Regions from separate parts of the uncultured Cyclobacterium sp. genome, predicted to be linked through region 1. Evidence: riboswitches for the same ligand, from Rfam matches in the RefSeq annotation. Region 1 holds a riboswitch; the other holds the start of a gene.

Region 1 (3,803 bases):
GTCCAAAAGTACCAAATCAGGCCGTAAATAACCTTCTTCAAAATACCGATACCCCCCTGTTTCTCCTCTTCCCAAAGTATAAGTGAATACTTTTTTCTTTTTATACGCTTCAAAATCACTGTATTTAGGGTTTTGATCAACCATACTGCCTAAAGAAGTATGGTCAGCTGCTCCAATCCAATAGGCTGCCTGTCCTGCCTGATCTAGGACAAATTCATAATTTAGTGTCAAACTCCCCCTTCCTTCTATTTGGTCGAATAGGTATTGGCCCGCAGCATCCCCTATGATTTTAGCTGCCCAACTGTCTTTGGCCGGTGCATACCAAATGTCTTTGTACATAGAGCCTGAAAGTACGGAAGGTTTGTCTTGTGAAGGTATCTGGCTTACCCGTTCTAGTGCATTTTGGTAATTGTCGGCGATTTCAGTGTAAATTACCTCCGCTTTCTCCATTTTCCCCAACAATACACCGGTAATTTTGATCCACTCAGCCCTTCCCAATGGATGCTTCTCTTGGTACTCCTTATTTATTAGCACCGGTATTTTGGCGGATTTTAATCGGTTTTCCATTTGGGAGGTCTCACCAAACCCTGATACCATAACCCAGTCGGGCTGTAAGTCGATGATCTTTTCTAAATCCCAAGCCGGTCCTTTACCCAGATCAATTATTTTGTTATCATTGATGCTTTTTCTGACTTTCTCTGAAGTGATCAGATCGAGGTCAGGGAAAGCCATAAGGTTTTCTGCAGCATCCAGGTAATCCAAATGAGCAACCTGCGGAGTGGCCGATAATATGATTTTATGGCTTCCAGCTACAATTTTTCCATCGATAGAGAGTTCAGAAAGTTCGATGCTTTCTTGCTTATCCTGCACCAAAAAACGTTGGTTTTCATTATCCTGTTGAATAATTTCAATGATATAATAATTTTCTCCACGAAAAAGCGAAAAACCTTCGGCATAGTGTAAAGGAACTTCTTTCAATGCATCCAAACTACCTCTTTGATCGGATTGCCTGCATGATGAAATGATTAGTAGGACAAAAATTAATAAACGGATAGCAGCCATTTTTTCGTAAAAAAGGATAAATAAGATTTAATTTTCAGGTCAAAGTAAATCATTGCTAAGACCATTTCCAATAACTTAATTTTTTCAAATAGAGTTTTTAACGTATGTTTGTGCCGATTTATGGTTCCCGATCCTCAACCAGGCGCTCGGGATTAATAGGGAATTCGGTGAAAGTCCGAAACTGTCCCCGCAACTGTAACCCAGTCTTTACTACAATAAAGAAAATGGAAATCCATCCTTTGCCATTGTCCTATTTGGGATGAGAAGGCGGATTTACCTTGGGAAGTCAGGAGACCTGCCATTAAAATCTTGTCATTCGTAGCTTTCGGGAGAAAGGCTGAGAAGAAAATTTTAGCTGCTTTCAATATTTTAATTGATTGAACATTGGTAACCAGGTCAGATGCTTTTTGGTGAAGGTCCAGGCTTGCTTACCTGTTAATATTCTCTATTCTCCTCTTTTTCCGGAATGTATGAAAACATGGATCATTAATTATAAGAAAGAGGATGTCATTAATTGCTTGTTTGGTTTTTATTTTTGCAGGTTGGCAGAGCGAACCGGATTCCTCAATTGTGTCTCCTCAAGATACGCTGGTACTTTCTCAGGTGGAAGTCCATGCTGCTGCCTTGAGGAAGTATGCTTTTGGCCAGTATGTTAGGACACTCGATAAAGGCAAGTTAGCGCATTTGTCGGGATATTCATTGGGGGAGGTTTTACAGCAGGAAACAGGCTTGTTTTTAAGACAATACGGACCGGGAATGATCGCTTCTCTAAGCATGCGAGGTACCTCAGCGGGACACAACGCTTTGTTTTGGAATGGATTGCCGGTAAACAGCCCTTCCCTTGGACAAGCAGATTATTCAATATTTCCGGTGGGAGGATTTGACGCGGTGAATATACATTACGGGAGTTCCGGGGCTTTATATGGTACAGACGCCATCGGGGGATCCGTTCATTTGTCCTCAGATCTAAAATTCAATACCGGAAATGAACTAAAGATCGGCACACTATTAGGGAGTTTTGGCCGATGGCATCAGCAGGTAAGTTATCGGCAAGGGAATGAGAAATTGGCTTTCAAAACCAACCTTTACCGAATTTACACTGCTAACAATTTCACCTATAAAGATTATGCGAGTCCCGGTACACCGGAAAAACGTCAAGATCATGCCAGGGTTTCTCAAATTGGTTTGGTACAGAATTTTGCTTATAGAATTAACACCGCACAAACACTGAAAGCCAACCTATGGGTCAACTCCAATAACCGACAAATCCAGCCCCTGCTTGGTTCATCAACCAATGATGTACAGGAGGATCGAAGTATTAGGGCCATAATAGATTATACCCATTCCGGTGAAAATCTTACCTGGACTGCCAGCACCGGGATTTCCAATGATGTGATGGTATTCAATTCCGATAGGAATGAAACCCGTTTATTTTTACTAGGTACCTCCTTGGATTACGCTTTCTCTCAGAAATGGCAGTCCCTTGCAGGTATTCGTTTTTCACATATTAAAGGGCAATTAGCCACCTATAATCGACAGGAACAGCGAATAGAATTATACCAAGCTACCAATTTCAGACCAAGTCAAAATCTTGGGATTTCGATGCAGCTCAGGCAACTTATTCATGATAGTGAAGCTGTTCCTTTTACTCCTTCACTAGGCGTGGAATGGACTTTCTTTGAATCAACTGAATGGAATTGGCAACTAATAAGCAACCTGTCGAGAAGTTTTAAAATACCCACATTGAACGATAGGTTCTGGGTACCCGGTGGAAATCCCAATTTAAAACCCGAGAAAAGCCTCAGCAAAGAGATAGGGCTAACAGCTAAGGCCAATTTATCGGCCTTTAGTATTGAAAATAGGCTTACCTATTTTCATATGAATGTAGATGACTGGATTCTTTGGCTGCCACACAGTACTTATTGGCAAGCCGAAAATGTGCGTAATGTAGTCAACCAAGGCTTGGAGTATTTCTTCAAAGGAGGGTTTTTGCAAGGGGAAAATCTTTGGACCATACATGTGGACTATGGCTTAAATAGTGCAGTCAATCAGTCTGGCGATGTAGGGAATGCGCTTAGTCAAGGTAAGCAGCTTCCATATGTGCCCAAGCATAAAATACGTACGCAAGGCAACCTTCAAAGTGGTCCTTACAAATTTTACATTCAAAACCAATGGACCGGTGAGCGCTATGTGACCACCGACAATCAAACGCAGTTAGCCGCCTACAGCTTGTGGGATACCGGAATCACTTATGCTTTTGACTGGAAAAGCAAACTTAAAGGGAATCTCGGATTCCATACCAATAATATTTTCAATGTGGATTATCAGGTACTTCGCCTCCGGTCCATGCCTGGAAGAAATATTCAATTTAATTTAAATATAGTATTATGAGAAAAATGCAGTTAGTCTGTAAGTTGTTTTTATTTGCCCTGTTGGTATCATGTGGAACTGATCCGGTTGAAATACCTCAAGGGGCCTATGAAAATGGTGTGCTAATCATTAATGAAGGTGCTTTTGGTGCCAATGATGGTGAAGTTTTCCATTTTGATAAAAATACTGCCGAGCTTGAAGCCAATGTTTTTGAAAATGTAAACGGAAGACCTTTTGCAGGATTGCTGCAGGATATGATTAGCTATGAGGACTTTACCTACCTAGTGGCCAATACGGGTAAAGTGGAGGTCGTGCAATCTGCAGATTTTATTTCAATAGGAGCGGTTAATAATGACTTGGTAAATAGCCGA
Region 2 (3,803 bases), on a different contig from region 1:
GCGCACGCTATGCAGAGGTAGATAAATGGGGGAATGCCATCCAAAGTTGGGAAGAGGGCTTATCGCTTCCTGCTGACGAAAAAACCTATGGTAAGCTGTGTTACAATATTGCTTTGGGGCAAGAAGTGCTTGGCGATTTATTTTTGGCCAAGGAATGGGCAGCGAAAGCTTATACCCAGTATGGATTTAAACCCGGAAGGACCTATGCAGAGGAAATTGAGCGAAGAATGATGGAAGATGAATTGCTTCACCAGCAATTGAGTTCTCCTCAGGAGCAATAAAAGTAAACCCGGATTAGGTGAAATTTGATTACCTAACCCGGATTTAAATTCATTTAAGTTAAATCATTGGAAATTTTCTCTATTTCTCTTAATTCTTTGGCAGCTTCAACCATAAGTTTTAGTGCCTTTTCAGTTTCCTCCCATTGTCTGGTTTTAAGCCCACAATCCGGGTTTACCCAAAGTTTAGCTGTGGGAATTACATCCTGAGCCTTTTTTATCAATTGTACCATTTCCTTTTGGCTAGGTACTCTTGGTGAATGGATGTCATAGACGCCGGGGCCTATTTCATTGGGATACTTAAAATCTGCAAATGCATCCAATAGTTCCATTTGAGACCGAGAACATTCGATGGTAATCACATCTGCATCCATGGCGGCAATGCTCGGCATGATGTCATTGAATTCCGAATAACACATATGGGTGTGAATTTGCGTGGCATCACTTACGCCTGAAGAAGTTAGCCTGAAAGCTTGAGTCGCCCATTTGAGGTAGCTTTTCCATGCTGATTTTCTTAAGGGAAGCCCTTCTCTTATGGCAGGTTCGTCAATTTGTATGATGTTGATTCCTGCATTTTCAAGGTCTTTTACCTCATCTCTAATGGCCAAGGCAATTTGTTTACATGTGGTTGCCCTGTCTTGATCATTTCGTACAAAAGACCATTGCAAGATGGTAACCGGGCCGGTTAACATGCCTTTTACTCGTCTTTTAGTTATAGATTGGGCATATTTAGACCAGAAAACTGTCATTGGTTTAGGCCGTGAGATGTCTCCATAAATGATCGGTGGTTTTACACAGCGACTGCCGTAACTTTGCACCCAGCCGTACTGACTGAAGGTAAAACCAGCCAGTTGTTCTCCAAAGTATTCCACCATGTCATTTCTCTCATATTCTCCATGTACCAATACATCCAACCCAATCTTTTCCTGTTTACGAATGACTTTTTCAGTAGCTTCTTTTAATAAATTTAGGTAGGTCAACTGGTCAATAAAACCTTTCTTAAATTGAGACCTCCATTTCCTTACCTCTCCTGTTTGTGGAAAAGACCCAATACTGGTGGTAGGTAAAAGGGGTAGTTTAAGAAAATTCTGTTGAAGGATACTTCTGGAGGCATACTTACTCTTCCTTTTGTCGTCTGATGGAGATATGGTATCTACCCTTTGTTTTACAGTTTTATTGTGGATTAAGCCGGAGTTTTTTCGATCAGCAATGGCGGCCTTATTGTCCTCATAGGCCAAGAGCTGATTTTTTTCCGGATTGGGTAAAGAGAGTTCTTGCAATAAAGTAACCTCTTTCAATTTTTGTTTGGCAAAAGCCATCCACCTTTTAATCTCAGGTAATAAGATGTCTTCTTGACGTTCCAGTTCCAAATCATAAGGAACATGCAATAGGGAGCATGAGGGAGCAATCATGATCTTTTCTCGCCCAAGGGTATGGCTGGCTTTTTTGATTGCTTTGAGCGATTTTTCAAAGTCATTTTTCCAAATGTTTCGGCCGTCAACCAATCCCAAAGAAATGCTCAGATTTTCAGGAATTTGGCTCAATATTTTATCCAGTTGTTCTGGGTTTCTGACCAGATCCAGATGCAGGGCACACACGGGGAGGGACAAGGCCAATGCTGTATTGTCATTTAATCCTTCAAAATAGGTGGCCAGTAAGGTCTTTAGCTTGGGGAACGTTTTTCTGATGGTTTTATAGACCATAAGGAAAGCCTCTTTTTCCTTTGAATTGAGGTCCAAGCCTAATACGGGTTCATCAAATTGAACCCAATCCACTCCATTTTCCTCCAATTCTTTAAGAATCTCCAAATATACCGGAAGGAGTTTATGAATAAGGTCAATTTTTTCAAAACCTTTAGTTTTCTCTTTTCCTAGCCAGAGATAGGTCACTGGACCTATTAGGACCGGCTTGGCTTTGATTCCTAGTTTTTTAGCCTCCTTAAATTCTTCAACCACCTTTGAAGAATGATTACTGAAGCTTTGATCGACTGTAAACTCAGGCACCAGGTAATGGTAATTGGTATCAAACCATTTGGTCATTTTCATGGCGGTGATGTCTAATCCCTCTTTTTGATAACCTCGAGCCATGGCAAAATAAAGATCCAGAGAGGAAATCTCCTTATTTTTCACAAGGGCTGCATACCTTTCGGGAATGGCTCCTACTGTTAAGGACATGTCCAGCACTTGATCATAAAAAGAGAAATCATTTACAGGGATAAGGTCTATTCCCTGTTCTTGCTGGGTTTTCCAATTTTGAAAACGGATTTGTTTTCCGGCCTCTTCTAATGCTGTACCGGAAATTTTGCCTGACCAATACTGCTCGCAGGCTTTTTTGAGTTCTCGTTTGCTACCAATTCGCGGGTAGCCAAGAATGTGCGTTTGCATGTTCTTTTAACTTTTTAATGAATAAAATGAGTTAAAAGCCCTTTGCTTTATTTCAAACGCTTTGTAGAAATGGGAGTGGAGTTGGTTGTAGAAATTGATCAAAAAAGGCACAATTATCCCATGGCAAACAATTGTTTTAGTTGATAATATCCAACCTGACACCAAACTTTAGATCGCGAAAGCGTTGTCAATTCGAAACAGGCAGGTCTCCTGACTTGTAACATTTTTACCTTCCTTCCCATTCTTAAGATTAGAACAGTGGATTTGCTATGGGTAAAAACCTTTGTAGTTACTTACAGTTGCGCGACAGTTCGTGATTCTCACACGATTCCCTATTAATTCACGTTAAGTAAAACCTATTTCGGTTGATAAAGAAATAATAAAAGAACTTATTGCCCCCAAATGTAGGACAGATAAATTACATTTCCTGCAACAATTTCAAAAAGGAGAGGAAAAAGGTAGCTGTAAAATTATACCCGGTGTAATTTATAGGGGTAAACACCATCCGCATTCCATTGGCAAACATAGAGGTTTTTGTCCCTGTCCAAACACACATCATGACAATGTTTGAAGATGGGTTCTTCTTGAAACATCAGTTCAAGTTTACCTTTTTTATAAACAGGTTTGGTGCCTCCGGGATTAGAAACCACTTTGTTGTCTTTGTCTAAAATGGTTACAAAGCCTTTGTTTAAATGCATGTTATAATTGTCTCTTTCCATACCAAAACAGACACCGGAGTATAAATTTTCATCATCCAAAACAGGTCGGCTTATAAATGCACCGGGTAAATAAATGTCTTCCAAGTATTCCCCTTCTAAAGTAAAGCGCTTGAAAGTATTTTTTATTCTTGCAGAGCAAAGTAGGCTCGGATTGCTAGGGTCTCGGTAATCTATGGCCACACCATGTGCCTGTTTAAATTTGTCCGGTTGGAGAAAACTGTCTCCGCCAAATTTGCGAATAAATTGACCTGACTTGTTGAATTGCAAAATAAACTGGGAACCATAACCGTCGGCCACATAAATATCCCCATTGGGGCCTATGGCTGTTTCCGTTGGGCGATAATATGCATGTTCAGTGTAGGCGCCTATCTTGGATGGGTGATCCAATTCCATTACAATTTCACCATTCATGCTACATTTTA

What was found. Region 1 has a riboswitch for cobalamin ahead of AAC037_RS08750 (TonB-dependent receptor). Riboswitches for the same ligand answer to the same signal wherever they lie in the genome.
Region 2: linked by a shared signal. The riboswitch ahead of metE (5-methyltetrahydropteroyltriglutamate--homocysteine S-methyltransferase) and the one ahead of AAC037_RS08750 (TonB-dependent receptor) in region 1 are both predicted to bind cobalamin.

The regions. Positions count from the first base shown of each region.
Region 1 covers NZ_CAXBOC010000119.1:2,242-6,044, forward strand. Annotated here, with positions in the region: gene AAC037_RS08745 (ABC transporter substrate-binding protein) at 1-1,062, opposite strand, end outside; cobalamin riboswitch at 1,167-1,380, shown strand; gene AAC037_RS08750 (TonB-dependent receptor) at 1,567-3,453, shown strand; gene AAC037_RS08755 (DUF5074 domain-containing protein) at 3,450-3,803, shown strand, end outside.
Region 2 covers NZ_CAXBOC010000158.1:6,262-10,064, forward strand. Annotated here, with positions in the region: gene AAC037_RS10615 (DUF6340 family protein) at 1-281, shown strand, start outside; gene metE (5-methyltetrahydropteroyltriglutamate--homocysteine S-methyltransferase) at 335-2,662, opposite strand; cobalamin riboswitch at 2,845-3,037, opposite strand; partial or broken gene AAC037_RS10625 (6-bladed beta-propeller) at 3,133-3,803, opposite strand, start outside.